DNA from 2 places in the Monashia sp. NPDC004114 genome. Region 2 is predicted to be linked to the other one. Evidence: predicted binding sites of a transcription regulator. Region 2 holds the regulator's gene; the other holds the start of a gene.

Region 1 (15,365 bases), on a different contig from region 2:
CGGAGGACCACCACGCCTTTCGGGGACTGCCGTCCGTCGGCTACGCACTCACGCAGCGCCGACGGGCGGCGGCAGGCTGGCCGGCTCTCGCCGGCAACCATGTGCTGATCGCCACGCGCTCCGGGGTCGTCGTGGCCCTGTGCCACCTCCAGCAGGACAGTGTGCGGGTCCAGCCCGGCCAGCCGCTGCACATCGGGCAGGTCATCGGACGATGCGGCAACTCCGGCAACAGCACCGAACCCCACGTTCACGTGCAGGCCTCCGACGGGACGGACCCCGAGCACGCTCGACCCGTGCCGGTCGCCTTCGACGGCACGCTCCCCCGCAACGGCGAGGTCGTGCACATCGAGTGACCTCAGTCGTCGACATAGAGGCAGAACGGGTGCCCGGCCGGGTCGTAGCAGACCCGGACGTCGTGCTGGGGCTGGAACTCGGCCACCTGCGCACCGACGCTCACGGCATACGCAGTGGCGTCATCGAGGTCGTCCACCTGGATGTCGAGATGGATCATCATCAGCGGCTCCCCGGGGCGGCTCGGCCACACTGGCCTGACGTAGTTGGGCTCGCGCTGGAAGGACAGGTTGTACCCGGCCGTGTCGTCCGGGGCGAGCGTCGCCCACTCGGGTGAGTCCTTGTAGAGCGTCCAGCCGAGGAGCTGCTGGTAGAAGTGTGCAAGCTCCGACGCGTCGGGCGCGTCGAGGACGACGCCGAACCATGGGCGGGACCGGGTGAGAGGCATCCCTCACTCTGGCATCACGGACGTATCAGATCGGAGCCGACGCGCTCTGAACGGTGTCGGCGAAGGTACAGGCACGCGCGTCGACGACATCCACTCCTTACAGGGGGGTGGTGCTGGGCGGGGCCTGAGCCGCCCAGCACTTTCGCGCGTCTAGTGGGCCGTCAGGCCCCGGACGATCACGCCCAGGCCGACCTCGAACGCCTTCAGCTCGCCCATCGTGTCGACCACGACCGCGTCCGGATCGACGTCGGCGGCCAGCGACCGATTCTGTTGCGCCGCAACGGATCCCAGAATGTGGTTCAGAACGAGGCCGGCGATCGCATCGCGCTCGCCGACCGGTACTCCAGAACGTGCGACGAGCGCCGCCAGGTGACGCATCGGCCGCCCGGGCTCGACGGCATAGGCCAGGGCCACGACGTCGGCACCGTCGGGGACCTGCACGAGCGCTTCCCGGATCGCGACCGCGAGGCTCGCCAGGGCCTCGCGCGGCGGTTGGTCCGGGCTCGGCTCGGGAATCCGGGCGAGCAGGGCATCGGCGACCTCGACGAGCAGCTCCTGCTTGTTCGCCACGTGCCAGTAGATGGCTCCGGGCGCGACCCCGAGCTCGCGCGCGAGCCGACGCATCGTGAGATCGGCGAGGCCATAGCGGCGCAGCAGGTCCACGGCGGCGCCGACGACCTGGTCCCGGCTCAGTGCCATGTCACCCCTGCTCCCGTCACGTTGACAGCCGAGCCTAGCCACCCGGCATACTGAACGCTGTTCAAGTTGAACACCGTTCAACGCCGAGCGCAAGGAGCCCGCATGACCCGCCGTTTCGAGGACCTCGCCGACGCCGTGCTCGCCGGCACGCCTGCGACGCCTGACGACGCGCTCGACGTGCTCCGAGCTACCGACGACGAGCTTCTTGCCCTGGTCGGGGCGGCAGCACGCCTGCGCCGCAAGCACTTCGGCAACACGGTCAAGGTCAACTACCTCGTCAACCTCAAGTCGGGCCTGTGCCCGGAGGACTGCCACTACTGTTCCCAGCGGCTCGGGTCGACGGCCGACATCCTCAGGTACACCTGGCTGCGGGCTGACGAGGCCGTCGCCCAGGCCGAGGCGGGCCTGCGTGGGGGCGCGACCCGCGTCTGCATGGTCTCCAGCGGGCGCGGCCCCACCGACCGTGACATCGAGCGGGTCGCCGGCATGGTCGGCGCGCTCAAGACCGAGCACCCGCAGGTCGAGGTGTGCGCCTGCCTCGGCCTGCTCAAGGACGGCCAGGCAGAACGCCTCCGCGAGGCTGGCGTCGACGCCTACAACCACAACATCAACACGGCCGAGTCGCACCACGACGAGATCGTCTCGACACACACGTACGCCGACCGCGTCGACACCGTGACCAAGGCCAAGAGCGCGGGCCTCTCCCCCTGCTCCGGCCTCATCGCCGGGCTCGGCGAGACCGACGAGCAGCTCGTCGAGGCGCTGTTCGCGCTCAGGGCGCTCGACTCCGACTCGATCCCCGTGAACTTCCTCATGCCGTTCGACGGGACGCCGCTCGAAGGCACCTGGGAGCTGACGCCGGCGCGCTGCCTCAAGATCCTCACGATGGCGCGGTTCGTGTGCCCCGACAAGGAGATTCGCATCGCAGGCGGCCGTGAGATGCACCTGCGCTCCCTCCAGGCTCTTGCTCTGCACGTGGCCAACTCCATCTTCCTCGGCGACTACCTCACGTCCGAGGGCCAGGCTGCCGAGGCAGACCTCGAGCTGATCCGCGACAACGGCTTCGTCGTGCTGGGATCGAGCGGGAACACCGGCCCCGGCGACGGCGTCGATCCGTCCGGCGCGCTCTTGACCGCCATGACCGGCCACGACCCGGCCAAGCGACGACGTGGAGCCGGGACGAACCTGCTGCCCAATGCGTGACCCCCGGCCGGGGCCGGCCGCTACCCTCGCCCCTTCGGTCGTGCAGCGCGACCGAGGTCTCGTCTGGCACCCCTACGCCCCTCTCGACGGTCCCGAGCCGTATGCCGTCCGGTCGGCTGACGGGGTCCGGCTCGGGCTCACTGCGGCTGACGGCACGCGGTTCGAGGCCGTGGACGCCATGGCCTCGTGGTGGTGCGCGATCCACGGGTACCGTCACCCGGCGCTCGATGCCGCCGCGCACGCGCAGATCGAGCGCTTCAGCCATGTCATGTTCGGCGGCCTGACCCACGAGCCCGCAGTCGCCCTGGCCGAGCGCCTCGTGGCCTTGGCTCCGGGTCCGATGGCCCATGTCTTCTTCGCCGACTCAGGCTCCGTCTCGGTCGAGGTGGCCCTCAAGCTCAGCCTCCAGTACCAGGCGGCGACCGGTCGACCGCGCCGCCAGCACTTCCTCACCGTTCGGGGCGGCTACCACGGCGACACCTTCGCCGCGATGAGCGTCTGCGACCCGGTGGACGGGATGCACTCGGCCTTTCCCGGTGCTCTCGCGCCGCAGGTCTTCGCGCCTCGGCCACCAGCCGCCCGGTTCACCCAGCGGTGGGAGGTTGATGAGCAGGCACAGACCGCCTGGGAGGCCGAGTTCCGCGACCTGGCGCGACGGCATACCGACGACCTGGCTGCGATCGTCGTCGAGCCGGTGCTTCAGGGCGCCGGGGGGATGCACGTCTACCACCCGCATGCCCTGCGGGTCATGCGAGACGTCGCGGACGAGCACGGCCTGCTGCTGGTGGTCGACGAGATCGCGACCGGATTCGGCCGCACGGGAAGGCTCTTCGCGACCGAATGGGCAGGAGTGGCACCTGACGTGATGTGCGTCGGGAAGGCGCTCACCGGCGGATATCTCACTCTCGCAGCGGTGCTCACGTCCCGCGCGGTGGGTGAGGTGATCACGCGCTCGGAGTTCCGGGCTCTGCTGCACGGCCCGACCTTCATGGCGAACCCGCTCGCGTGTGCGGTCGCCGACGCGTCCCTCGACCTCGTCGAGTGCGGGTGGACGGACAACGTGTCACGCGTTGGTCGTGCGCTGAATGAGTTCCTTTCTCCTGCAACGGAACTGGACGGCGTGCGCGACGTCCGCACCCTCGGCGCCGTCGGTGTGGTCCAGCTCGACCGGCCCGTCGACGTGACCCGCGTGACCCGCGCTGCACTCGAGCGCGGCGTGTGGGTACGACCGTTCCGCGACCTCGTCTACACAATGCCACCCTACGTCTGCGGCGAGGACGACATCCGGACCATCGCCGACGCTGTCATCGGCGCCATCGAGGAGGTGCACTCGTGACCACGAGCGTGTGGGACGGCTGGCTGCGCGAGCGCGCGGCCCTGCGGACGCAGCGGGGAGTCGAGCGGCAGGACCCCGTCCTGCGGCTCGGTGGTCGCCTCGCTGGCGCGCACGACATCCTCGACCTCGCATCGAACGACTACCTCGGGCTCTCCCAGGACGCACGAGTGGTCGCCGGAGCGCGCGAGGCGCTCGAGCGGTACGGCGCATCGGCCACGGCCAGTCGCCTCGTCACCGGCACGCTCCCGGTCCATCGCGAGCTGGAGGCGGCGCTCTGCCGCCTGACCGGCCAGCCGAGCGCCCTGGCCTTCTCCACCGGGTATGCAGCCAACCTCGGCGTGCTCACCGCGCTCAGCGGGCGCGGGGCGGAGGTCCTGCTCGACGCCCACGCACACGCCTCGCTGCACGATGCGGCGCGCATGTCGCGTGTGCCCTACGCGACCTTCGCCCACAACGACCCGGCGGCTCTCGACAGCCAGCTCCGGCTTCGCGCGGGAGCACGCGTCGTCGTGGCCGTCGAGTCGATCTACTCGGTTCTCGGTGATGCGGCACCGCTCCTCGACCTCGTCGACGTCTGCCGCCGGCACGACGCCCTGCTGGTCGTCGACGAGGCCCACGGCATCGGGGTCGCCGGCCACGGGAGGGGGCTGGTCGACGAGCTCGGACTCGTCGGGAGCCCGAACGTCGTGCTCACCGTCACGCTGTCCAAGGCGCTCGGGTCGCAGGGCGGTGCCGTGCTGGCCCCCGTTGCCGTCCGGGACCACCTCGTGAACACGGCGCGCACCTTCATCTTCGACACGGGCCTGGCTCCGGCTGCCGCAGGGGCTGCCCTGACGGCCGCAGACATCATCTCGGACGACCCGACGCTGTCCGCAGCCGTGCGGGCCAACGCACGGACGATCGCCTCCATCTGTGGCATCGACCGCGCCGTCGGCGCCGTGCAGTCGCTGCCGATGCCCAGCCCCGACGCGGCCGTGTCCGCGGCGCTCACCCTGCGCCAGCACGGCGTGCTCGTCGGGTGTTTCCGCCCGCCCAGCGTCCCGGACGGCATCTCACGCCTGCGCATCACCGCTCGAGCGGACCTGTCGACGTCGGAGGTCGCCGAGGCCGCCGCTCTGGTGGCCACCGTCGTGAGCCCCGTCCCGGGCCGCGCTCTCGGCAACGGCGCGAGCACCCGCACAGCTGGCTCGCTCCCCCGGTGACCGGCATGAGGCTGCCCCCCGTGGTCGTCGTCACCGGGACCGACACCGAGGTCGGCAAGACCGTCGCGACGGCGGCGCTCGCGGCACTGCTGGTTTCCGTGGGACGCAGCGTGACGGCATACAAGCCCACCCAGACGGGCGTCGAGCCCGGCGAGCCCGGCGACATGGCCGAGGTGGCCAGACTGGCGGGCGTGTCAAGCCACGAGGGAGTCCGGCTCAGGGCAGCGATGGCACCGCGCCCCGCCGCGGCAATCGAGGGAGCGGCCCTCCCCACGCTCGCACAGCACCTCGCGACGGTCGCACAGCTCGCCGCGACACACGACCATGTGCTCGTGGAGGGTGCGGGCGGGCTGCTCGTCGAGCTCACGGAGGCGGCTGAGACGCTCGCGGACCTTGCGAAGGCGCTGCCGGGAGCGGGGGTCGTCGTCGTGGCCCGCAGTGGGCTGGGCACGCTGAACCACACGATGCTGACACGAGAGGCCCTGGCGCACAGGGAGATCGAGTGCTCCGGCATGGTGCTGGGTGCTTGGCCGCAGGAGCCGAGCACGGTCGAGAGGACGAATCGCGAGTACCTCGCGTCACTCCCCGAAGGCCTTCTCGGCGCGATCCCTCAGGGAGCGCCGAGCCGTGGTTCCGAGACGTTCCGCGGCGAGGCGCCGGTCTGGCTGGCCGCCCTGGCTCAGCGGATGGGCACTCCCTGACGCAGCAGGCCGTGCACGATGCCGTCGGTCAGGGCCCGCCACGACGCGGCGAGGATCGAGCCCGCGACGCCGATGGTGTCCCATGACGTCTCGCCGTCCGACGTCTCGATGAGTACACGCGTGATCGCGTCGGTGCCGTGGGACGCGTCGAGGATGCGGACCTTGAAGTCGATGAGCTCGAGCTTCTCGATCTCGGGGTACGCACGGGTCAGGGCGTCGCGGAGTGCGTGGTCCAGCGCGTTGACCGGACCGTTGCCCTCACCGGTTGCGATGAGGCGAGCACCGTCGGCGCGGAGCTTGACCGTGGCCTCTGAAGTCGCGTCGCCCACGGCCGATGAGCCGCTCGCGCCGGTCGAGTCCGTGATGACCCTCCAGGACTCGACCTCGAAGTAGTGCGTGCAGCCCGGCTGGAGCGCCTCACGGACCATGAGCTCGACCGTCGCGTCGGCCGCGTCGAACGTCCACCCGCGCAGCTCGAGGTCCTTGACCTCGGCGAGCACCTTGGCGACGACGTCCGGGCGGTCGGACAGGTCGAGCCCGGCCTCGCGGGCCTTGAGCTCGATGCTCGCCCGCCCGGCCATGTCCGAGACGAGCGTGCGCATGCCGTTGCCCACCTGGGCGGGGTCCATGTGCTGGTAGAGGTCGGGGTCGACCTTCAGCGCGCTGGCGTGCAGGCCTGCTTTGTGCGCGAACGCGCTCGCACCGACGTACGGCTGACGGCTGTAGGCGGGGACGTTGGTGACCTCGCTGATCGCGTGGGCGATGTGCATGGCCCGGCGGAACGACTCGGGCGCCATCGCGTCGAGGCCGAGCTTGAACTGGAGGTTCGCGGCGACGGTGATGAGGTCGGCGTTCCCGGTGCGCTCGCCGTAGCCGTTCACCGTGCCCTGGACGTGGGTCGCGCCGGCGCGAACGGCTGCGACCGAGTTGGCGGCCGCACAGCCGGTGTCGTTGTGACAGTGAGCACCGATCCGGGCTCCGGTCGAGGCGATGACGTCGGTGACGACCTGCTCGACCTGGTGCGGCAGCATGCCGCCGTTGGTGTCGCAGAGCACGACGACCTCGGCGCCGGCGTCGTGCGCGGCGCGCACCACCGACAGCGCGTAGTCGCGGTCGAGGTGCCAGCCGTCGAAGAAGTGCTCGGCGTCGAGGAAGACCCGGCGCCCTTGGCCGACGAGGTGGCTCACGGTGTCGCGCACCATGGCGAGGTTCTCGTCGAGCGTCGTGCGCAGGGCTTCCTCGACGTGCCGGACGTGCGACTTCGCGACGAGGCAGACCACTGATGCGCCGGAGTCGACGAGCGCGCGGACCAGCGGGTCCTCTGCCGCCGTCCCACCGGCACGGCGGGTCGCCCCGAAGGCCGCGAGGGTCGCGTTGCGCAGGTGCAGCTCGGTCTTGGCGCGCTCGAAGAACTCGGTGTCCTTCGGGTTCGCTCCGGGCCAGCCACCCTCGACGAAGTCGACCCCGAGGTCGTCGAGCAGCTCGGCAATGGCCAGCTTGTCCGACACCGAGAGGTTGAGCCCCTCCTGTTGGGCGCCGTCGCGCAGGGTGGTGTCGTAGACGTGCAGGGCTTCCATGACCTCGATTGTCCTCGATCTCGGAGTGGTCGCCGACCACCTCTGGTGGCGGTCCGGCCTGTGCAGGTTGCTGCTGCGACTCGCGCTCTTCTCGTATGCCGTCCGGCCGGGTGTGGCCTCGCGACGCCTCCCTCATGGGTGGATCGGGAAACAAAAAGACCCCCCAAGGGTTGGGAGGTCTGCGCGACGAGGGTCTCTCGTCGCGCTATTCGATAATGAGCGTGCAGGTGGGCACGAGTCGCTTCATCACACGCTCAAGGTAGGGTGCCGGCCCGTCGAGCGAAACGCCTGGTCCGGATGCTGGACGGCCAGCGGCCCGCCCTCGCGTCTGGGAGACTCCGGGGCGTGACCCACAACCGCTCATGCACCTTCAGACTCGCCCTGCGGTCCCATCGGCGCGCGCCAAGAGTCGTCGCGTGATCCTGCTGTTTGCCCGCTCGGTCCGATCGGTGTGGTCATTTCTCGTCATCGGGCTTGGCCTCATGTTGGCCCTGCTGGGCGTCGTGGCGCTGACAGCGTCGGCCGAGCCGGGCGAGGCGAAGGACACCCACGTCAGCGGTCTGGTCATCGGCGCCGTCTGTGCCGCGCTCGGGACCGCTTTCACGTATGGAGGCGCACGTATGGGCGTCTTCGCGCGCGGCGACGGTGTCATGGTCCGTCAAGCCTTCGGCCGGGGACGAACACTCGGGCCGGACGAGATCGCGGGCTTCACTACGGGTGAGGCGGCACATCAGTCGATGCCACTCATGCTGATCTACCCGGTCATCCTCTCGCCCGAGGGATTCGACGTTGGTGTTACGTCACTGGCGTCCTTGCGCGTGGTCCCGGGAGCTCGACGACAGGTCCAGTCGGCGATCCTGCGGATGAGCGAGTGGACGGGCAAGCCAGTACACCCGGAGTGACTGGCGTGCGTCGCGCGGTCGTTCTCGGCATAGCAGCCCAGCGCGACGGGTAGTCGCGGACCGGCGCCGGCGATCACGGCTGCGGCCGCGTCCGCGTCCCTCCGTGAGCTGGCCAGATGTTCCAGTGGTGCGGAGGTAGCGGGTCAGGTGCTCGGCCGTGAACCTCAGGGGGGTGCGGGACGGGTCCCGGTCCTCGTACTGGTCTTGGCGGGTCGCGCCGAGGATGCCGTCGACGCCGATACCGATGAGGTCGACATGGCCGTCGGGCGGGTCTGCGGGCGTGGTGGCCGGTGCCAGGTGACCTCCCATGGGGTCACTTCAGCTGTGAGGCCGAGCTCGTGGACTCGGGTGTGGTGGCGGCCGCAGAGCAGGGCTCCGTTGAGCAGGTCGGTCGGCCCGTCGTTGACCCAGTGGACGACATGGTGAGCGTCACACCACTGCGCGGGAACCGTGCAGCCCGGGTACGAGCAGCCGCCGTCGCGGGCCGCCAGAGCCAGGCGCTGAGCCGGGGTGAAGTACCGCTCGGTGAACCCGAGGTCCAGCACCTGCGAGGGCCCGCCGAGCACCATCGGCACGATCCCGGCCTCACACGCGAGCCGGCGCACGGTGCCCGCGGAGAGCACCTCGTCGTCACCGGCCACACCGGCGCCTTGGACGAGACCGGCCAGGGCCTCGTGGGACATGGTGACCACCACCTTGGCCCGCGGTGTCCGGGTCACCCCCATCGGGGCGGCCACCGCCCGAGCGACCAGCTCCAGCAGCGCGTCAGCACGTCGAGTCGCGGGCAGCCGCGGGTCGGCCACCGGCACGGCACAGACCTCACATGCCGGCCCGACAAAGCGCCAGTCCGGTAGCCCAGCGTGCGTATCCGGGTCTCCGGCCAGCCCTTGTTCGCCGGCCCGGCGATCCGGCCCGGAGTCATCGACGGAGGTGCCCGGTTCGGGGATCAGGTGCCCACAGACCGGGTGCCGGTACGGCGCCGCACGCTCTGCCCAGTCCAGGTCTGGCCGCGGCCGGGCCAGCGGGTCGATCGCGGCATCAAGCACCGCCGCGCCCTCGGGATCCAGTCGCAGCCGATACTCGACCAGACCCGCGGAGCGACCCACTCGAGACAGCGACCGACCCGCCCGCATCCGCGCATCATCGGCCTCTACCTGCTCGGCCGGCCGCAGCGAGACCCGCGCCCGAGCAACCACCCGACGCAGCTCTTTCGCCCCCAGCACCCCGGCCTGCTCCACCATCGAGTCGACCACACCCTCGAGATGCTCGCGCTCGGCGTACGTCACCGCGTCCTGGTGGAACCGCACGATCACCGCAGCCCGGTCCACCGTGGTCGCGCCCGAACGCAGCATCCGCGCCAGCGGCCGCCACCGCGGCTCGGCTAGCACCGCACCCACGGCCGTCAGCTCTGCCGCCCCCGCACCATCCAGGACCGGCGCATGAGCCGCGATCCAGTCGTTGCGCGAGAGCCCCTCTCGCATCCCCAGACCACGCGAGGTCACCTCGCCCGCCAACACCGCCGTCAGGGTGTGAGCGGCATCGCGCACCCGTTGCGCCTGCTCGATCGCGTCCCCAACCCCGGCCTCCGGCATGCACCACGTCGGGTACGACCGAGCGATCAGCCAGATCTCCTCCGAGATCGAGGCCAAGCGGGCGGCGAGCCCAGGCATGCCCTGCAGAGCCTCCAGCTCCGCACCCGCCCCCGGCTCAGCCGACGCCAGCAACGCCAGCTGGGTGACCGGGTCCATGACCTCACGTGGCTTCGCCGCCACTCCGGGTCCCGCTGACGCACCTGGGTCCCGCTCCGGCGAAGGGGCGCCCTCGGGCGCGCCCGGTCGGCGCTCCTGGTCGCAAGCTGTCGTGCTCATGAGTCAAACATATGATCGACCACCGACAGCCGTCCGTCGCTACCCACAGCAAACCGATGCAAACAGCCGAGTTGTCCACAGCGTGGAGCCGCCGCACCCACACGGCTCCCTGGTCCGCGTCGTCGACCACGACGGAGGGGAAATGGCTGGCGCCGTCGAAGCCCAGACGGCGACCATTGCTGCGTGCACATCGACATCGAGGTGGCCGGCGGCGTCGTGCGCGGCGGTTCGGAGGGCGAGCTCGCGGTCTGGCGCGGCATACCCTACGCAGAGCTCCCCGAGCGCTTCGGTGCGCCGCAGCGCGCCTCCGCCTGGGCCGGCATACGGGAGGCGCTGAGGTTCGGGCCGCCGCCTCCGCAGCCCGGCATCTTCGGGATGGACACCCTGGCCGCAGACGGCGACCAGGGTGTCGAGGGCGGCGACGACTGGCTGACCGTCAACGTGTGGTCGCCCGAGGTCGACGGTCGCCTGCCCGTGATGGTGTGGATCCAGGGCGGCGCCTACACCTTCGGAATGTCCGGCCTGCCCGAGTACGACGGCAGCAACCTGGCGCGCGACGGCGTGGTGGTGGTGACGTTCAACTACCGCGTCGGCCTCGAAGGGTTCGGGTACGTCGAGGGACTGCCCGCCAACCGGGGTCTCCTCGACCAGGTCGCCGCGCTCGAGTGGGTGCAGGCCAACATCGGCGCGTTCGGAGGTGACCCCGACAGGGTCACCGTCTTCGGCCAGTCCGCCGGCGGAGGCTCGGTGGCAGCGCTGCTGGCGATGCCGCGTGCAGCAGGGCTGTTCCACCGAGCCATCGCCCAGAGCGTGCCCGGCACGTTCTTCACACCTAGGCTTGCCGCAGACATCACCCGAGCGTGCGCTGCCGAGCTCGGCCTGGAGGCGGCGGCCGGCCTGCCCACGGTCGATCCGGACCTGCTGCCATCCGCCGGGGACGCCCTCTCGGGCCACCTCGCCGAGCACGCTGACCGGTGGGGCCGAGCGGCACACGCGCTCATCCCGTTCGCGCCGGTCGTCGACGGAGACGTGCTGCCCACGACGCCGTGGCAAGGACTCACGGGCGACGTCGAGCTGATGGTCGGGCACACACGTCACGAGCAGCGCCTGCTCACCCTCATCAGCGGCCAGCTGGGCACGATCTCCGAGGCTCAGGCGGACGAGACCGCGGAGATCTTCGGCCCGGATCCGCAGCGGTACCGAGAGGCCTTTCCCGACCCGCAGGAGCTGTACGAGGTCGTCCGCTCGGACTGGCTCTTCCGTATGCCGTCCCTGCACCTAGCCGAGGCACAGCTCGCGGCCGGAGGGCGCGCCCACCTCTACGAGCTGACCTGGCCCGCGCCTGGCATGGGAGGCGTGCTCGGCGCCTGCCACGGCCTGGACGTGCCGCTGGTGTTCGGCAACCTCACCCTGGGTCAGCCGGCGATGCTCATCGGCGATCCCACGCCGGAGGCCGTGGCCCTGTCCGAGCAGATGCGCCGCGCGTGGACGGCCTTCGCGACCACCGGGGATCCCGGGTGGCCTTCCTATGACACCGGGTCGGTGAGGCTGTTCGACGCCCGGCCGGCGGTCACGGCATACCCCGAGCAGGTGTCGCGCCAGATCTGGGGGGAGCACCCCGCCGTGCTCGACCTCGTGTCGTCGGTCCCCAGTCGCTAGCCAGCTAGCGAGCGACGCTCGCGCGCTCGGCGGCATACGCGGTCGCGGCGGCGATGAACCCTACGAAGAGCCGCGGGTCGTCGCTCACCTCGGGGTGCCACTGCACGGCGAGGCGGAACCTCGAGTGCGGGTCCTCCATGGCCTCGAGCGTGCCGTCGTCGGCCCACCCGGAGGCGACGTAGCCCGGGTGGGTCAGCACCGACTGGTGGTGGTAGCTCGGCACGTCGACCGTGCGCCCGAGGAGGGCGGCCACGGTGCTGCCCTCGACCGTGTGCACGGGGTGGTTGCCGTACGTCGCGGGCGCCGGGGAGTGGTTCGAGTGACCGACCCGGTCGGGCAGGTGCTGCTCGAGGTGCCCGCCGGCCGCCACGGCCATGATCTGCATCCCCCTGCAGATGCCGAGCACCGGCACGTCGAGCTCGTGGGTGGCCTGCGCGAGCGCGAGCTCCGTGATGTCACGGTCAGGCCGCGACGCCTGCACCGAGGAGTGCCGCTCGTCCGAATACAGCTCTGGCGCCACATCCACGCCGCCGGCGAGCACGAGACCGTCGAGGCGAGTGAGCAGCTCGGCGGCGATGTGGTCATCGGCATCGTGCCGTGGCGGGATGACGACCGCGATGCCCCCGGCTCGCTCGATGTGGTGGACGTACCGATGGGGCACCAGCGCCCCCGGCACCGACACCCAACGGCCCCACGAGGCGCGTTCGACGTAGGCCGTGATGCCGATGACCGGGCGACTCATGGTGTGCACTTCGGATCTGACGTTTCGTAGCTCATACGTGCCGTCGCAACTCTCTACCTCCACGGTCTCACAACGGCGTGACGTAGGCGCCGGAGATGCCGCCGTCGACGAGGAACGTCGAGGCAGTGACGAAGCTCGACTCGTCGGAGGCGAGGAACAGCACGGCGTTGGCCATCTCCTCGGGCTCCCCGAACCGCCCCATGGGCACATGCACGAGACGCCGCGCGGCACGTTCCTCGTCCTTGGCGAACAGCTCCTGGAGCAGTGGCGTGTTGACCGGCCCCGGGCAGAGCGCGTTGACGCGGACACCCTCGCGCGCGAACTGGACGCCGAGCTCGCGCGACATCGACAGCACGCCGCCCTTGCTGGCGCTGTAGGAGATCTGCGACGTGGCGGCGCCCATCACGGCGACGAACGAGGCGGTGTTGATGATCGAGCCCTTCTTCTGCTCGAGCATGTAGGGCAGGGCCGCCTTGCAGCAGAGGTAGACCGACGTGAGGTTGACCTCCTGGACCCGGCGCCACGCGTCGAGGTCCGTGTCGAGGATGGAGTCGTCGTCGGGCGGGCTGATGCCGGCGTTGTTGAAGGCGATGTCGACCGAGCCGTAGGTGTCCTTGGCGACCTTGAAGAGGTTGTCGACCTGCTCCTTGCTCGTCACGTCGACGAGCACGAAGGTGCCCCCGACCTCGTCGGCGACGCGCGGCCCGTTGGCGGCGTCGACGTCGCCGATGACGACCTTCGCGCCCTCTTGCGCGAAGCGTCGCACCGTAGCGAGCCCGATGCCGGAGCACCCCCCGGTGACAACCGCGACCTTGCCGTCGAGTCTGCCTGCCATGTCTCCTCTTTCCTTTGTGTTCAAGGGGATTCGATCGTTCACTCGGTGGAGATGAACACGTTCTTGACGTCGGTGAAAGCGTCCAGGGCGTCCGGGCCCAGCTCGCGCCCGATGCCGCTCTGCTTGAAACCCCCGAAGGGCGTCCAGTACCGCACCGAGCTGTGGGAGTTCACCGAGAGGTTGCCCGCCTCGACGCCTCGAGCGACGCGCAAGCCGCGCCCGATGTCTCGCGTCCAGATCGAGCCGGAGAGGCCGTATGCCGTGTCGTTGGCCTTGGCGACCGCGTCCGCCTCGTCGTCGAAGGGAAGCACCGCCACGACCGGTCCGAACACCTCCTCCTGCCAGACCCGGTCACTCGTCGAGCGGGGCAGCACGACGGTCGCGGGGTACCAGAAGCCTGAGCCGTCGGGCGCGTCGCCGCGGAAGGCGACGTCGACCTCGTCGGGCGCATCCTCCACGTAGGAGCGCACGGCCGAACGCTGGCCACCACTGATGAGCGGCCCCATCTCCGCCGTCTCGTCGCGAGGGTCGGTGACGACGACGCCCCGCACCGCCTCCTCGAAGAGTCCCATGAACCGGTCGAAGACGCTCCGCTCGACGAGGATCCGGCTGCGGGCACAGCAGTCCTGACCGGCGTTGTCGAACACGGCATACGGGGCGCTCGCGGCGGCCACCTCGAGGTCGGAGTCGGCGAAGACGATGTTCGCGCTCTTTCCGCCGAGCTCCAGCGTGACCCGCTTCACCTGGTCGGCGGCGCCCTTCATGATCCGCTGGCCGACGGCTGTGGACCCGGTGAAGCACACCTTGCGGACGGCGGGGTGCGTCACGAAGCGCTCCCCCACGACCGAGCCCTTGCCGGGGATGACGGTGAAGACGTGCTGCGGCAGGCCCGCCTCGAGGGCGAGCTCGCCGAGGCGCATCGCGGTGAGCGGTGTCAGCTCGGCCGGTTTGAGCACGACCGTGTTGCCCGCGGCCAGCGCCGGGGCGAAACCCCAGCCGGCGATGGGCATCGGGAAGTTCCACGGGACGATGATGCCGACGACGCCGAGGGGCTCCTTGAAGGTCACGTCGATGCCACCCGGCACGGGGATCTGCCGGCCGAAGTTCCGTTCGGGCGCGGCCGAGTAGTACGCGAGCACGTCTCGGACGTTGCCCGCCTCCCACCGGGCGTTGCCGATCGTGTGGCCGGAGTTCGCGACCTCGAGAAGCGCCAGCTCCTCCTGGTGCTCGCCGACCAGGTCCGAGAACCGCCGCAGCAGGCGCCCGCGGTCGCCCGGGCTCACCGCCCGCCAGGCAGGCCCTGCCTCGGACGCGCGAGCGATCGCCTCGTCGGTCTCGTCGACGCTGGCGAGCCCGACCGTCCGGACCAGCTCCTCGGTCGCTGGGTTGATGACGTCGTGCGTCGTGGTCATGTCACTCCTCGTGTCGCCGGTCGATGTCATAGGGCGTCGTCACCGGCGCGCAGATGCATCGAACCGGGGGCGTGTGCCGCGGTCACAGTCGCTCGAAGCCGCGCCGGCGCTCCCAGTCGGTCACGGCGGCGTCGAAGGCGGTGATCTCGACGTCCGCTGCGTTGACGTAGTGGTCGACCACGTCGTCGCCGAAGACGCCTCGCGCGAGCTCGGACCGGCTCAGCAGGTCGCGGGCCTCGTGGAGCGTCGTCGGGACGCGCAGCTTGTCGGAGGTGTACGCGTTGCCCTCGAAGGCCGGCTCGAGCTCGAGCTGACGCTCGATGCCGTACAGGCCTCCGGCGAGCATCGCGGCGACGGCGAGGTACGGGTTGACGTCGCCACCCGGCACGCGGTTCTCGACGCGCAGGCCGGCGCCGTGGCCGACGACCCGCAGGGCACAGGTGCGGTTGTCGTGGCCCCACGCGACTGCGGTCGGGGCGAAGCTGCCCGG
Region 2 (15,365 bases):
ATGTCGTACGGCCTCCCTGACCGTGGTGGCCCCGTCGCGGAGCCGCGTACCTGTTCGTCTTCGTCTCTGTGCTCTCTGCCAGTCTCTCGCCGGGGTCTGACAGTCCCCGCAGCCGCACGGCCAGCCCGGGCTCGCCCAGGTTCCTTGCGACGGCGACTTCGTGGAGGGGTGGTTACCGCTTCGCGCCGATCTCGGGCCGAGCACCTGGCTCCTGCCCGAGCGCGTCACGTTCGGCTCGAAGGAGCGCGATGGCTCCCTCGAAGTCCTCGAGGCTCTCCCACGCCTGGTAGACGCTGGCGAACCTCAGGAAAGCGACCTCGTCGAGCTCGCGGAGCGGCTCGAGGACGGCCATGCCGACCTCGTGCGCCTCGATCTCGGCGTTTCCTTGCGACCGGATGGTCTCCTCGACCCGCTGGGCGAGCAGGGCCAGGTCGTCCTCGGTGACGGGGCGGCCCTGGCAGGCCTTGCGCACGCCCGAGAGCACCTTGGCCCGGCTGAACGGCTCCGAGGCACCGGACCGCTTGATCACGTTGAGGCTCGAGGTCTCGAGGGTCGTGAAGCGGCGGTTGCACTCGGGGCACTGCCGGCGGCGGCGGATGCAGGCGCCGTCGTCAGTGGTGCGCGAGTCGATGACCCGTGAGTCGGTGTGGCGGCAGAACGGACAGTGCACGTGCCGTCACCCCCTTCCCTACCGGTTGTCCCACAGTGCCGTTGTGCAACATCGCCCAAGCCGCCCGTATGCCGTCCGCCGGCCCTGTGGAGCGAGCCCGGTCTCGGCCGGGTTCGTGGACCGGCCAAGACCGGGGACCGGCCTCCTGGGGATGACGCTGGGGACGACGTGGGGATGACCTGTGTGTAACCCCCGTTGTTCTGGGGACTACATGTGGATGTCTTACATCCGTGTAACTACTAGATGTAGGGGTAACTGTAGGCACGTCGTCGTCCCCTCGCAAGCACCTGCGGCGGCCACGGCGTGCCACCCCGCTGACCTGCACAAACGCCACACCAGTCCCATTCGTCTCGGCGTGTCGCGAGACGCGAACCCAAGATGTGGGGGTCAGACTGCGGCCCGACTCCCCCATCTGCGTTCCGGGCCGGACCTCCGTGGGCATGGCGGACCGCCCGGGCTCGTCAGCCGGCCCGGGCGCTTCTCGACGGCTCAGAGCAGGTTCGCCTCGAGCGCGCGGACCCGGCCCGCGAGGCCCTTGAGCAGAAGCAGGGCCGTGTGCGGATGCTCCTCGATCAGGTCGGAGAAGGCGACGGCCGAGAGCCGGAAGGCGGTGGCACCCTCGGGACCGCTCGTGACCGTGGCCGACCGCGTCGCGCCGTCGATGAGCGACATCTCGCCGAAGTAGTCCCCCCGCGCGAGCTGCCCCACCTGATGGCCGTCGACGCTGACCTCGGCGCTGCCGCCGATGATGAGGTACATCCCCGTGCTGTTGTCTCCCTGGGTGACCATCTCGACCCCGGGACCAACCTCGACGGTCGAGCCGCGCGCGATCATCTCGTCGACCAGGTCGTCGGGCAGCTCACAGAAGAGCTCGACCGCGCAGAGCGATTCCTTGAGACTCATCCGTCTCTCCTCCTGTCCGCCACGTTGAGGCGCTGCCCCAGACGGTAGACCTCGCAGCCCGCGAACGGGAGGGCAATGGCCCCAAAGGGGGGTCTCTCAGCGTTCGGGGACCAGCACCGGCCACCGCATCGGGTCGAACGGCCCCGAGCCGGGCCCGATCGTGGTGCACGCCCGCTCGTCGCTGCTCTCCGGGGAGAGCAGGTCGGGCCGACCTGCAAGGACGGCCACGAGGTTGCGGGCGCTGTCGGTGCCGTCGCGCATGTAGTCCGAATGGCCCACCGCGGTCCGCCGCAGGTCGACGAAGTCGGACCGTGGCCGCAGCCAGTGGTTGCACCCCGAGCCGGGCTTCTTGAGGGCGAACGTCGAGAGTCGAGTCGCCCCGAGCACGTCGGCGGCCTTGGTGCCGTGGACGATCCAGCCGTAGTCGGCGACATCGTCGCCGATCGCGTGCAGGACGTTGAGAGCGCCCGGCTTGAGGCCCGTCTCTGCCACGCTGGAGAAGGGCAGCCCAGGGGCACCGAAGATCGCCACGTCGTCGATGGCGCTCGTGCGCAGCACGGCGAAGCCGGCGAGCACCGCATCGTACGAGTGCGCCCAGACGACCTGGTGGGCGGGTCGGTCCCGGGCCGCGTCGAGTCCGGTTACGAAGTCGGCCAGCGCGTCGGCATTGTCGCGAGCAAGCTTGGCGTTCAGGACGTTCCGGTCGATCGAGGTGACGATCTCGCTGACCTGGGGCGCGTTGTACCCCATCCAGGTCACGGCGGCGACGTCATCCCCGCGTGCGACCGTCAGCGCCTGCGCACGCAGCCGTTCGAGGTCGTCGTCGTACCGGCGAAGATCCCCTCGGGCCGTCGTGGAAAGGCCACCGACGTAGGTGACGACGTGGCGGGCCCGGTCCGGGTCACCCAACGCGACCACGACCTTGACGTTGGTGTCGGTCGCATCGACGAGGAGCAGCCGGCGCTGCACGCCGTCGCGCCGGCTGAGCACCTCTCTGATGGCCCGAAGATCCTCGAGCCGGTCGTGGGCGCGCGTCCGCTCGCTCCCGTCCCACAGGGGGGCGCCCTCTGCTCGGCGCGCCCCATCCTGCGCATCTCGCTCCGCCCGGGCGAGCAGGACCAGGTTGGCGGCGTGTCGATCCGATGCTGGGATCCCGTCTCGCGGACCCACCCACTGGGGATGGTCGGCGATGACGCGACCAGACTCCTCGTCCGTCAGCGACCGCCACCACGCCGAGGATGCGTAGACGCTCCTGGCGTCGCGCCCCGGCGGCGGGGGTGGCACCACCGAGAGCACGCCGGTGCCCGACATCACGGACGCCCCGTTGGGGCCGCCCTGCGTCCGTGGTGTCTGTCGCGTCCGCGGCGTGCTCGCCGGGCTCTCCAGCGCTGCTGCCAGCAGGCCCAGCGCCAGCTCCAGGTCGGTCAGCGCCGCGACGCGCACCGCCTCGGCGAGGGCGGCCATGACCTCCGCGCGCATCAGCTCGTCCTCACGCGCCACGTGGGCGTCGAGCACGGGATCGCCCGACGTGCCACGCACGGGCAGGAAGATCTGCCCGTCGTGGTCCACCCAGGCGCCCGCAGCCGCCGCTCGGCGGTCGGCCTGGTGGACCAGCTCGGCCGCCGCCGCGAGCCGCAGCGCGGCATGGCTCAGTGCCTGACCGCTTGCCCCGATGCTGGCTGCGAGCCCGGCCAGCCTGCCGACGACCAGGGCTGACCGGTTGGTGGCCGCGGTCGAGGCAAGGCCGGACCAACGGCGTTCTTGTCGGCCGCCGAGCAGGACCGTCTGGATGATCTGGCGCACCTGCTCGCGCTGCTCCTCCAGCCGGCGGCTCGTGGCCGAGAGCTGCTCGGGCCGGCTGGACCTGATGGCACCCACACTGATCGTCATGGGCCAGCAACCCGTCCCCGGTCGACCACAGCTCCTTGGTCGTCCACAGCTCCTGGGTCGGCCACAACGCGGTCGGCCACGGCGCGCCCCACAGCCCGCTCGACCGCGTCGTACGACTCGGCGGCCGCGACGAGCTCGCCTCCCAGGCTTCGCAGCATCCACCTCGTGTCGGACACCCGCGACTCCCACACCGAGGCGAGCCGTGCCACAGCACCGGCCACGCGGCCTCCGGGCAGACCCGTCGCGACCGAGCCCATCACTGGCACGATGCCCAGCCGTTCGAGTCGCGACAGCGCCAGGTCCACGGCGTCGGCGCTGTCGTGCAGCGCGTCCGTGTCCACCGCATACCGCATACCTGCACTCCCTTCGTCGGAGCGAACAGGCTATGGAGGCAAGGGGATCGGTCGCATCGCGTCATCCACAGGGATGCGCACGGCACAGGAGGCCGTCCACAGGGCGAGGCACCACAGCCGGCGAGGTATGCCGTCGGGCTGAGTTCCGGCCGAGTGAGCGCTCCGTCCCGCGCGTCACCGATCAACGGCCCGTGCACCAGCCCGGCCCGTCGTGTGACAGGCGGGGCGGCGCGCCCCTCGACACCGCCCAGGCGTGGCAGAACGCCGCACCCCGATCTTGGGGTGCGGCGTCCGGGCGAGAGCGGCGGGGTCGAAGCGCCGCTACCGCCAGCCGCTGAAGGTGGAGCCAACGCGGCTGCCATGGAGCCGGGCCCGTCACCAGACGAGGGCCCGGCGGCGCGGTGTCAGGGCGTCGGGATGACGAGCCGCTGACCGATGTGGATCTGCGAGGTCGACAGGCTGTTGGCGAGCTGGAGCTCGACGATGCCGCTGGTGACCGGCAGGTCCGGCAGCTCCCGCGAGGCGATGCCCCACAGGGTCTGGCCCGGCTGGACGGTGATGACACGCGGCTCGCTGACGGCGCCGGCGCGCTGGACGGCGGCTGCCACGCCGAGCACGGCAACGACGGCGGCGACGAGGAGCGCGACGACGAGCCGCCCGCGCCGGGTCAGACGAAGACGTGGGCGTGGCGTCGACGCCGGACCGAGCGCATCCGGACCGGTGGGCACGAGCACGAGATGGCCACGCCCGCGAGGGGCCGGGAGCGGGTCGCACGGGGCCCCCTGAGCCTGCTGCCGGTGCGCTGCCTCGACGACGATGGCGCTCATGATGACCTCCCCTTGCTGATGGCCGAACGAACAGGTGTTCGATAGAACGTCTGTACGAGTTGTAGCACGTCTGTTCGACGAAGTCGAGACACGCATCGAACAGGTGTTTGGCAACTGTGTTCGAACCTCGTACGCTGTTCTCACACCACCAACCACACCAGTCACCACTGACACTGGCCCTCACGAGCGCCCGAGCGGCGCTCACCGCAAGCCAGACATCGGGGTCTGACGAGCACGACGAAGGGGACATCATGGGCGTGACCGAGTTTCCCGACCGCGACAAGGGCGACGGCCTGACCGTGCGCCAGCGGCGTGTGCTCGAGGTCATCCGCAACTCTGTGGACCGGCGTGGATACCCGCCGAGCATGCGTGAGATCGGTGACGCCGTCGGCCTGGCCAGCCCGTCCAGCGTCTCGCACCAGCTCAACGCCCTCGTGACGAAGGGCTACCTCCGTCGCGACCCCAACCGTCCGCGCGCGATCGAGGTCGTCTCGCCCGACGCCCGCCCGTCGCGGCGCCGTGGCGACATCGACCTCGGCGTGCAGCAGCACGACCTGGAGACCGACAGCGGCGACTCGCGTCCCCAGGCGGCATACGTCCCGGTCCTGGGTCGGATCGCCGCCGGAGTGCCGATCACTGCGGAGGAGCTCGTCGACGACGTCTTCCCGCTGCCGAAGCAGATCGTCGGCGAGGGCGAGCTCTTCCTGCTCAAGGTCGTCGGGGACTCGATGATCGACGCCGCCATCTGCGACGGCGACTGGGTGGTGGTGTCACGACAGCAGACAGCCGACAACGGCGACATCGTCGCGGCCCTGCTCGACAACGAAGCCACGGTCAAGACGTTCAAGCGCAAGGACGGCCACGTCTGGCTGCTCCCCCACAACCAGGCTTTCGAGCCGATCGACGGCGACGACGCGACGATCCTCGGCAAGGTCACCGCCGTCCTGCGCCGCGTCTGAGCCGGCACCGCTCAGCGGAGCGGTGGTTCCTCCTGCAGCGACGCCAGCCACCAGCTGGGCGAGTCACCGAAGTCGGCCAGCTCGGACGGCGTCATCGTCGCCACGACCCGAAGCCACGCCTCCACCCGGCCCAGTCGTGCCAGCTGCAGGGCCGCCGGCAGGGCGGCCCGGAGCTCACCGACGGGCCGAAGGTCTCCCCACACCTCCGTTGCGGCGTCCGCCACCCGACGCAACCGTGGGTCGTCCACCCCGGCCTCCAGCCGGCTCGACATCACCCGCAGGGGGATGAGCAGTGACCAGAGCGGGTTCGCGAGCACGGCGTCTCCGAAGTCGAAGAAGCGCATCTGCCCGTCCGTAGCAAAGACGTTGTGCCCGTGAAGGTCGTTGTGCACCAACGTGTCCGGGAGGTCGAGCGCCTCGACCTGGGCCGCCCAGCCACGGATCACCGGATCGAGTGCGCACACCTTGGCGGCTTCGTCCGCAGGCATCCGTCGAGGGTCATCGGCCGGCAGGCCCGCGAGCGACGACGCCCGGGCGGTCACGTACTCGGCGACCTCCGCTGTGCGGATCCTCGTGAGCCCGGCAGCGGCGAGCTCAGCCTCGCGTCCCAAGAGCTCGCGCTGCAGGTGCATCGCCTCGACGGCGACCGTGCACCATGCGTCGATGTCGTCCGCCGGCACCGTTTCGGCATAGACCGGCCCTTGGTCGGGCACGAGGTGCAGACCGCGGTGGATGTCCGCCGCGGCCACCGGAACCACCCGATCCCCTGCCAGGCGGTCGAGCACGATGAGCAGGTGCGCCTCGAAGCTCTGGTGTGCGCAGTTCTGCTTGGCCCAGAACAGTCCGCCGTCGCCGGCCCGGGCGCGCCACACCGTCGACCAGGGTCGCTGGTGCACCGGCTCGAGAGCGACGAGCTCGTGCCCGAGAGATCCGAGCGCGCCGCCCACCCACGCGTGCAGCTCGGTCGCGAAGTCGGCGGACGTCCATCGCTCGGACGGGCCGGGGCCCGACTCCGGCAGGGCGGCATACCACCGCGGGTCAGTGCTCAAGAGCACTCCAGAGGCGGCGCAGCGTCGGTCCGAGCGGCGCGTGGACCCTCGTGGTGGCCTGGGCGTCCCCACGGGTGGCCGACCGCGTGACGATCGCCACGGGTATGCCGCGGTGATGGGCATGCCGGACGAAGCGGTAGCCGCTCATGACCGACAACGAAGAGCCGAGCACCAACACGGCACCCGCGTCGTCGACGAGTCGGAAACACCTGTCCACCAACGCCTTTGGCACGGACTCCCCGAAGAAGACGACGTCCGGCTTGACGGTGTCGTTGCCGCAGACCAGGCATCGGGGTGTGTGGAAGGAGTCGACCAGCTCGTCGGCCAGCACGATGTCGCCGTCGGGGCGCACCTGCTCGCCCCACTGGGACCCGACGCGAGCCGCGGCCTCGGCGAAGCGTGCCATGAAGCCGGGGTTGGCCTCGGTCATCCGCTCATGGAGACCCAGCCGGGTCGTGATCTCGCCGCAGATGAGACAGACCGCACGCTCGAGCGACCCGTGCAGCTCGACGACGTCCCGGGCACCCGCAGCCTGGTGCAGGCCGTCGACGTTCTGGGTGATGACGGGACCGACGTAGCCGGCCCGCTGGAGGTCGGCCACGACCCGATGCCCGTCGTTGGGCTCCGCCGCCTTGAAGCGCTGCCATCCGATGTAGCTGCGCGCCCAGTACCGACGACGGGCCTCGCTCGACCCTTTGAACTCCCCGAAAGTCATCGGCTGGACGCGTCGCGTGCCGTCGGGTCCGCGGTAGTCGGGGATCCCTGACTCGGTGGAGAGCCCCGCGCCGGACAGGACGAGGACCCCGCCCCCCGAGACGAGGTCGACGAGGTCGTCGAACGTCCCGAGGTCGACAGGCTCCGGGAGGACCCGGTTGACACTCAGCGACCGCACTCGGACAGCCTACGTGGCGCCTCGCGCGGACCTGGGGTCCTCGGACCGCGGCTGGCCCCGGCCGGGCGGGTCAGCCCGCGTGGCGCCCGCGCGTCTGCGCCCCCTGCGCCGGCGCCCTGGCGCCGCCGAGCTCGCCGACGAGCAGGACACCACCGACGACGATGCAGACGACCTCCGCCGCCGCGGCGGTGAACACGTCCCACCCCTGCCACGTCGTGTGCACACCGAGCAGCCCGACGGTCGCCGCGATGATGAATGCGCCCAGGGTCGCCACGCCGAACCCGAGGGTGAGGAACGCCGGAATCCAGTGCGTCCACCGCACGAGCAGGACCGCGATCACGACGCCCGCCACGACGTTGATGAGGAACATCGGCCCCACCGACTGGTTGCGCACACCGTTGAACCACAGGTACAGGTGCACCGCTGCGGACACGAGCAGTGCTGCTGCACCGAGATATCGGAGGCTTCTCATGATGTTCCCATCGTCCGGGTCGCACCGCGGCGACGTGTGACGTCACGGCGTTGGACCACCTGCCGAGGAAGACGAGCCGCGGGGCTCGACGGTTCAGTGACCGGGGTCGGTTGTGTGCTCGAGGCGGGCGTCGCCACGGTGGTGGGCGGGGTGCGGCCGAAGGTTGTCAGGAACCGGTCACGGAACCGGTCCATCGGCCAGACCGGAGCGTCCGGCCCGGGCCGCACGCCCGCCGCCCAGCCCCAGGAGGAGATCCGGTCGAGCACGGAGGGGTCGCGGGAGATGATCGAGACCGGCACGTCGTGGCTCGCTCCGTCACCCGAGACGATGCTCACGGGCTGATGGTCGCCGAGGACGACGGCAACGAGGTTGCGGTCACGCGTCCCCTCGAGGAACGACACGACGCTGTCGAGCGAGTAGGCGATGCTCTGCCCGTATGCCGTCCGCACGCCGGCGGGGGTCTGCCAGACCACCTCACGTGGTGTGGCCTTGCCGGCCTGCTGCCAGAAGATCGAGCCGTCGCCGATGGCGTTCCAGGCGACCATCCGGGGCAGCGGTGCCCAGGGGATGTGGCTCGACACGAGGTCGATCTCGGCCATGACGGGCGGCCGGTCCCGACGGGCCAGCTCGAGGCGGTCGAACGCCGAGAGGGTGAACTGGTCGGGCATCGGGGCGTAGCCCCAGCCCTCCCCGGCATATCCGAGGGTGCGCGAGTCGTAGACCTGGTCGTAGCCGTAGAAGGCCTTGCCCTCCGGCCAGTCGCTGCGGTTGGCAGGGATGACGTCGACGGTCCGCCAGCCGGCGCGGGCGAAGGCCCTGCTCAGGGTGAACCGCTGCGCGTCGAGGAGCTGGTCGTAGCGCTGCTGGCTGCTGACCCACAGACCGGACTGGAACGTGGAGTGCGCGAGCCAGCTGATGCCGCCGAACGTCGGCGAGGTCAGCCAGGCGCTCGCCGACGCGTATCCCGCGCCTCTCAGCGCGCTGTTCCCGGCGTCGAGCGCAGCAGCCACGTCCGGCGACCTGTCGACCGCCACCTTGCCGTAGCTCTCGACGAACACGAACACGACATCCTTGCCGTGCAGGGCCGTCAACAGGTCCGGGCCCGCGGCGTCGTGGAAGCGGTCGACCGGAATCGCCCGGGCAAAGACCTCGCGGTCATGCAGGTTGGCCCGCACCGTGCCGACCTCGTCGGCGACCAGTGCCGCCGCGCTCGAGGACGCCACCGGCGAGTTCGGAACCAGGTGGAGGCTCAGGACCGCAGCCGCGACCCAGACGGCCGTGAGGGCCGCCGCCACGCGAACAGCACCGGCGCGATGGCGGTCGACGACGGTCCCGAGGCGCACCATCGCCAGCGGCGTGAGGACGAGCAGTGCGAGGACAAGCAGGCCGATCCCCGCGGTCGCGAGCACCGCGACGCCGGGGCCGGCCGAGTCGCCGAGGAGGTCTTTCGCGGAGCCGGCGTACCGCCAGTCGGTCACGGGGTTGAAGCGACGGTAGAGCGCGGCCAGGAAAGCCAGGTCGAGGATCCGCACCAGGACGAGCAGCCCGAGGACGACACCCGCGACCACTTCGAGCCAGCGTCGTGGTGCGCGCGGCAGGACGACTGCGAGTCCGATCAGCACGATCGCCTCGACGGGAACACGAAGGAAGGCCAACGGAGTCAGCGGCCTGCCACCCTCAGGCGCGACGAGCGCGAACCAGACGAGCAGGCCCGCGAGGACCGTCGCGACCCAGCTCACGACGGTCCTGGCGCGCGCCGGCCCGGCTGCTGGGGCGGCCGGCTCGGCGGTGCCAGGCTCGGGGGTTTCCGCTGACGTCACGTCCGTCATGAGGCCTTCACCTGGGCGGCCGCCAGCGCGGCGCCGGGTGCGACGTGCGGTGCGACGTGCGGGGCGGCGCCCAGGGCGAAGTCCGGGGCGGCGCCCGGGACGATGTCCGGCGCCCCGACCTGGACATCGTCGACTGCGTAGTGCGACCGCGTGCGCCACAGGGTGGCGACCTGGGTGCCGAACGAGGCAGCGAGGAGGCCGAGTCCGGTCAGGAGCACCAGAGCTGTGACGTTCGGAGCCAGTACCCCGGCAGCAGCGACCGTGAGGACGACACCCTGGACGCCTGCCACGGCCTTGCGCCAGTGCTTCGGGGGGATCGGCCGGGACAGCCACGGAGCCAGCCACGCTGCGACGAGCAGGGCGTACCTGGCCGCGCCGGCCATCAGCACCCACCAGCCGAGCTGCTGGGACACGAAAACGCTCAGCACGAGGATGAGGAAGGCGTCCGACTCCATGTCGAAACGCGCGCCGAGTGGGCTCGCAGTCCCGGTGCGCCGGGCAACTCGGCCGTCCACCACATCGAGGACGAGTGCCAGCGCGGCGAGCCCGACCAGAGTCGCGACACGAGGCGGCCCTTCGAACGAGTCGGCGGTGAGGGCAGCCACGGCGCACGCCAGCACCGCGCGGGTCAGCGTGATGCGGTCTGCCGGGCCCAGCCGAGGCTGGGCCCGTCGCATGAGGCCGGCTGCCAGCAGGAGACACAGCGCGACGCTGGAGGCGAGCCCTACGGCCCAACCCGCCGTGCCGAGACCCACTGTTGCGTGGAGCGTGCCGAGGAGGCCTGCGGCGCCGATGAAGCCGATCACCGCCCCGCCGGGGACTACCGCACGCATCCTGCCTCCGCCACTTCGGGATTTGCACCAAGGACGACGAGCCCGGTGCCGGAGTTCACCCGGGCTCTACGCTAGGCCCGTGACGAGGGGTGCGCGTGCGTTCTGGCTCACTGAGCCGGGCCGGGGTGAGATCCGCCTGGCCGACCTGCCCGACCCGGCGCCGGGTGAGGTGCTCGTTCGCACTCTGTTCACGGGGATCAGCCGAGGCACCGAGTCGCTCGTCTTCCTCGGTCGGGTACCGCCGAGCCAGTATGCCGCGATGCGAGCTCCGCACCAGGAGGGCGAGTTTCCCGCTCCGGTGAAGTACGGGTACCTCAACGTGGGCATCGTCGAGCAGGGCCCGAGCCACCTCACGGGGCGCACGGTGTTCAGCCTCTACCCACACCAGACGGCATACGTCGTCGGGTCGGAGTCGGTCGTCGTCGTCCCTGACGACGTGCCCGCGGCACGCGCGGTCCTCGCGGGCACGGTCGAGACGGCGGTGAACGCGCTCTGGGACGCCGCACCCCTCGTGGGGGACCGCGTAGCCGTTGTCGGCGCCGGCATGGTGGGCTGCTCCGTCGCCAGGCTGCTTGCGCGCTATCCCGGGGTGCGCGTGACCCTCGTCGACATCGACGAATCCCGCGCGGAGGTCGCACGGCGGCTCGGGGTCGACTTCGCCCGGCCCGACGACGCAGCGGGTTGGGTGCCGGATCACGACCTCGTGGTGCACACAAGCGCGTCGTCGGCAGGGCTGCAGCTTTCCCTGGACCTGCTGGGTATGGAAGGCAAGGTGATCGACCTCAGCTGGTACGGGGACTCGCCCGTGCAGCTCCGCCTGGGTGGATCGTTCCACTCTTCCCGCCTCGCCGTCCGGGCCAGCCAGGTCGGGATGGTCGCCACGTCACGGCGGGTCCGGCGGACGCCCGCCGACCGGCTGGCACTGGCACTCGACCTGCTCCGCGACCCGGCCTTCGACACCCTCCTCACCGGCCGGTCACGGTTCGAGGACCTGCCGGAGGTGATGGCCGGCCTCGCGGACGGTTCCATGGCGGCGATCTGTCACACCATCAGCTACGAACAGGGGTAATACGGATGTTCAGCGTGACCGTACGTGATCACATGATGATCGCCCACAGCTTCCGCGGGGAGGTCTTCGGACCCGCACAACAGCTCCACGGCGCCACATACGTCGTCGACGCGACGTTCCGCGGCTCCGAGCTCGACCCCGACAACATCCTCGTCGACATCGGGCTTGCCACCCAGCAGGTGAACGAGGTCATGGCCGGCCTGTCGTACCGCAACCTCGACGAGCTGCCCGAGCTCTCCGGCACGAACACGACGACGGAGGCACTGGCCCGCTTCGTCGCCGACCGGCTCGCAGAGCGTGTCCACGGAGGCCGACTGGGCCGGGCCGCGGATCACGTCACCGAGATCGCCGTGACCCTCCACGAGTCGCACGTCGCGTGGGCGTCGTACGACCGCCCGCTGTGACCGACGTTCACGCCGTCCTCCCGGACACGGTCCACCGCGCCGACCGGCCCAGCGGCGGCAACGTCTACGACCGTCGGCTCTGTGACGCGCTGGCCACGCTCGGCTGGACCGTCCGAGAGCACCTGGTCGGGGGCACGTGGCCCCACCCGGACCAGGCGGCCCGCGCCGCGCTCGCCCGTGTGCTGGATGCGGTGCCCACGGGAGCAGTTGTCCTCGTCGATGGCCTCGTCGCGTCAGGTTGCTCGGATGTGCTTGTGCCGCAAGCACATCGGCTACGACTCGTGATCCTGGTTCATATGCCGTTCGGCCAGCAGGGCACGAGCGACGACGGAGAGCGTCAGGTGCTCACGACGGCCGCGGGGATCGTGACCACCAGCGAGTGGACCCGAGCGCGGCTGCAGGAGCTCTATGCGATCGACGCCGACCGTCTGCATGTCGCCGTGCCCGGAGTCGACCGCGCCGACGTGGCGCCGGGCACGGACAGCGGCGGTCGCCTGCTCTGCGTCGCGGCCGTCACGCCGGGAAAGGGGCACGACCTGCTCGTGGATGCACTCGGCCGGGTGGACGACCTGCCCTGGAGCTGCATGTGCGCCGGTTCGCTCGAGATCGAGCCGCTTTTCGTCGCGGGTCTTCGGCAGCAGGCAGCGAGACTCGGCCTCGACGACCGAGTGCGCCTCGTCGGGCCCCTCTCCCGCGTCGACCTCGACCGGGCCTATGCCGCCGCCGACCTGGTCGTGCTCGCCTCGCGCGCCGAGACATACGGGATGGTGGTCACCGAGGCGCTGGCGAGGGGGCTTCCTGTGCTGGCAACTGCCGTGGGTGGACTGCCCGAGGCCCTCGGCGCGCGGCGGGACCTCGCCCCGCTCGACGGTGGCCCGGGATCTCTCCACGTCAACCCGCACGCGGACCCGCACGCCGACTCGGACTCCACGCCGGGACTGCTCGTGCGACCGGAGGACTCCGAAGCACTCGCTCGCGGAGTCCGGTGGTGGTTGACGGACGCCGCTCTGCGAGAGCGGCTGCGCATGGCTGCCAGGGAGCGGCGAAGCATGCTGCCCGACTGGACCGTCACGGCTCATCGCGTGTCCAGCGTCCTGGCGCGCCTGGCAGGCTGAGATGCACACGTGTGCGGCTGCGCGCGTGGCGGCTGCCGCCGCCGCAGCTGAACCCGCGGCGGGTGCTGAACCCGTGGCGGGTCGTAGACGTCCTCCGGGTGGGACGTCCACAGCGGAAGGCCGGAGGAGCATGCGTCGCGAGATGTGGTGGCTGCGGCCCCTGGCTGGTGCCGCGATCCTCGGCGTGCTGGCCTGGCGGATCGGCACGGGTCCCTTCCTCGATGCCCTGCGCCGCGTGGACGGCTGGTCGCTGGCGGCGGCGGCCGTCCTGGCAGCGCTGACCACCCTGTGCTGCGCCTGGCGGTGGGCGCTGGTGGCCCGCGGGCTCGGCGTGTCCCTGCCCCTGCGCTCGGCCGTCGCGGAGTATTACCGCTCCCAGTTCCTCAACGTGACGCTGCCCGGCGGCGTCGTCGGCGACGTTCGCCGAGGGGTCCGCCACGGCCGCGACGCCGGCGATCTCGGGCGCGGGCTCCGCTCGGTCGTCTGGGAACGGACCGCCGGACAGGTCGTCCTCGTCATCGTCGCCCTGGGCGCCGTGCTCTGGCTGCCGTCGCCCATGCGGGCCCCGGTCCAGATCGCTGCCCTTCTCCTTGCCGTGGCCGCGATCGTGCTCGCGGTCGCAGCGCTCGCCGGCAGCAAGCTGGGCCACCCCGCGCTCTCGCGCATCGTGCGCACGGTGGTCGATGACCTGCGCGCTGGGGTGGTCGGGCGGCATACCGTGCTCGTTGTCCTCGCGTCGGTCGGGGCAGTGGCCGGGAACGTCATGACCTTCGGGATCGCCGCGCACAGCGCTGGGGTCGCGGTGTCGCCGGCGCGCCTGCTGCCGCTCGGACTTGTGGTCATGCTCGCGATGGCTGTGCCGCTCAGCCTGGCCGGCTGGGGACCCCGTGAGGGGGCCACGGCATGGGCGTTCGGTGCCGCCGGGCTGGGCGTGAACCAGGGCGTCGCGGTGGCGGTGATCTACGGTGTGATGGTGCTCGTGGCCAGCCTGCCGGGGGCCGGGCTGCTTCTTGCAGGCCGGTGGAGACGCCGAGGCCGCGAGGCGGTCAGGGTGCCCGCGCTGGCCTCCGAGGCCGCGGCAGCACCCGACCACCCCAGGGCGGCGCATGGCTGAGCGCCCCTACACCCTGCTCAGCTGTGGCATGTCCATCGACGGGTACCTCGACACGTGCTCGTCCACGCGTCTGCTGCTGTCGAACGACGAGGACTTCGACCGGGTCGACGCCGAGCGGGCCGCGTCCGACGCGATCCTCGTGGGCGCCACGACGATCCGGAAGGACAACCCTCGGCTGCTCGTCCGGTCGGCCGACCGACGGGCAGACCGCGTGGCGCGAGGGCTTCCGGCCTCGCCGACCAAGGTGACCGTCACCGGCTCGGGGCGTCTCGAATGCACCGCACGGTTCTTCACCGCAGGCGATGTCGACAGGCTGGTCTACTGCGCGACGGGCTCACTGTCCGAGGCACGGCAGGACCTCGGGGCGGTCGCAACAGTCGTCGACGGCGGACAGCCCGTAAGGATGAAGCATGTCTGCGAGGACCTGCACCGCCGTGGAGTGCGTCGGCTCATGGTCGAGGGCGGCGGGACGGTGCACACGCAGCTGCTCACCGCGGACCTCGCGGACGAGCTGCAGCTCGTCGTGGCGCCCTTCTTCGTGGGCGACTCGGGCGCCCGTCGGTTCGTCGGCGACGGGCGCTTCCCGTGGAACCCCGACCGGCGGGCGACCCTGGCCCAGGTGCGCCAGATCGGTGACGTCGTCCTGCTCCGCTACGCACTCTCCGAGCGGTTCCGGATGGACTGAGCGCGCCTCAGGGCGCGGTCTCCGCTCACTCCACGTGTGAGAACCAGGGAAATGCATAATCATCGGTTATGATGAGTCCATGATCGACGCTGCCGGCCTGAGGGTCATGAAGGCCATTGCCGACGAGGGAAGCTTCACGAGCGCCGCCAACGCGCTCGGCTTCACCCAGCCCGCCATCTCGCAGATGGTCCGCCGGCTCGAGCAGCGCACGGGCACCGTGCTCGTCGAGCGCTACGGCCGGCAGGTCCGACTCACCGAGGCCGGCCAGGTCCTCGCCCGCCACGCCGTCGGTGTGCTCGCT

What was found. Region 2 encodes LexA, which represses DNA repair genes until DNA is damaged. Its sites were predicted from a motif close to TCGAACANNTGTTCGA; they were not measured.
Region 1: the regulator LexA is predicted to act here: its motif matches at 10,231-10,246, upstream of ACWEOW_RS07775 (DUF222 domain-containing protein).

Annotation. Positions count from the first base shown of each region.
Region 1 covers NZ_JBSGGK010000004.1:192,987-208,351, forward strand. Annotated here, with positions in the region: gene ACWEOW_RS07730 (M23 family metallopeptidase) at 1-353, shown strand, start outside; gene ACWEOW_RS07735 (VOC family protein) at 356-739, opposite strand; gene ACWEOW_RS07740 (TetR family transcriptional regulator) at 890-1,438, opposite strand; gene bioB (biotin synthase BioB) at 1,541-2,641, shown strand; gene ACWEOW_RS07750 (adenosylmethionine--8-amino-7-oxononanoate transaminase) at 2,634-3,977, shown strand; gene ACWEOW_RS07755 (8-amino-7-oxononanoate synthase) at 3,974-5,179, shown strand; gene bioD (dethiobiotin synthase) at 5,185-5,880, shown strand; gene cimA (citramalate synthase) at 5,859-7,457, opposite strand; gene ACWEOW_RS07770 (hypothetical protein) at 7,874-8,359, shown strand; gene ACWEOW_RS07775 (DUF222 domain-containing protein) at 8,524-10,227, opposite strand; gene ACWEOW_RS07780 (carboxylesterase/lipase family protein) at 10,411-11,886, shown strand; gene ACWEOW_RS07785 (gamma-glutamyl-gamma-aminobutyrate hydrolase family protein) at 11,891-12,628, opposite strand; gene ACWEOW_RS07790 (3-oxoacyl-ACP reductase) at 12,696-13,463, opposite strand; gene ACWEOW_RS07795 (aldehyde dehydrogenase family protein) at 13,502-14,875, opposite strand; gene ACWEOW_RS07800 (glutamine synthetase family protein) at 14,958-15,365, opposite strand, start outside.
Region 2 covers NZ_JBSGGK010000005.1:167,061-182,425, forward strand. Annotated here, with positions in the region: gene ACWEOW_RS08995 (vitamin B12-dependent ribonucleotide reductase) at 1-2, opposite strand, end outside; gene nrdR (transcriptional regulator NrdR) at 173-670, opposite strand; gene ACWEOW_RS09005 (cyclic nucleotide-binding domain-containing protein) at 1,160-1,573, opposite strand; gene ACWEOW_RS09010 (alpha/beta hydrolase) at 1,670-3,463, opposite strand; gene ACWEOW_RS09015 (hypothetical protein) at 3,460-3,816, opposite strand; gene ACWEOW_RS09020 (LysM peptidoglycan-binding domain-containing protein) at 4,221-4,643, opposite strand; gene lexA (transcriptional repressor LexA) at 4,895-5,602, shown strand; gene ACWEOW_RS09030 (phosphotransferase) at 5,614-6,651, opposite strand; gene ACWEOW_RS09035 (Sir2 family NAD-dependent protein deacetylase) at 6,641-7,543, opposite strand; gene ACWEOW_RS09040 (hypothetical protein) at 7,614-8,015, opposite strand; gene ACWEOW_RS09045 (CDP-alcohol phosphatidyltransferase) at 8,012-9,844, opposite strand; gene ACWEOW_RS09050 (CDP-alcohol phosphatidyltransferase family protein) at 9,841-10,677, opposite strand; gene ACWEOW_RS09055 (zinc-dependent alcohol dehydrogenase) at 10,757-11,746, shown strand; gene ACWEOW_RS09060 (6-pyruvoyl trahydropterin synthase family protein) at 11,752-12,150, shown strand; gene ACWEOW_RS09065 (glycosyltransferase family 4 protein) at 12,147-13,265, shown strand; gene ACWEOW_RS09070 (lysylphosphatidylglycerol synthase transmembrane domain-containing protein) at 13,396-14,379, shown strand; gene ACWEOW_RS09075 (RibD family protein) at 14,372-15,064, shown strand; gene ACWEOW_RS09080 (LysR family transcriptional regulator) at 15,144-15,365, shown strand, end outside.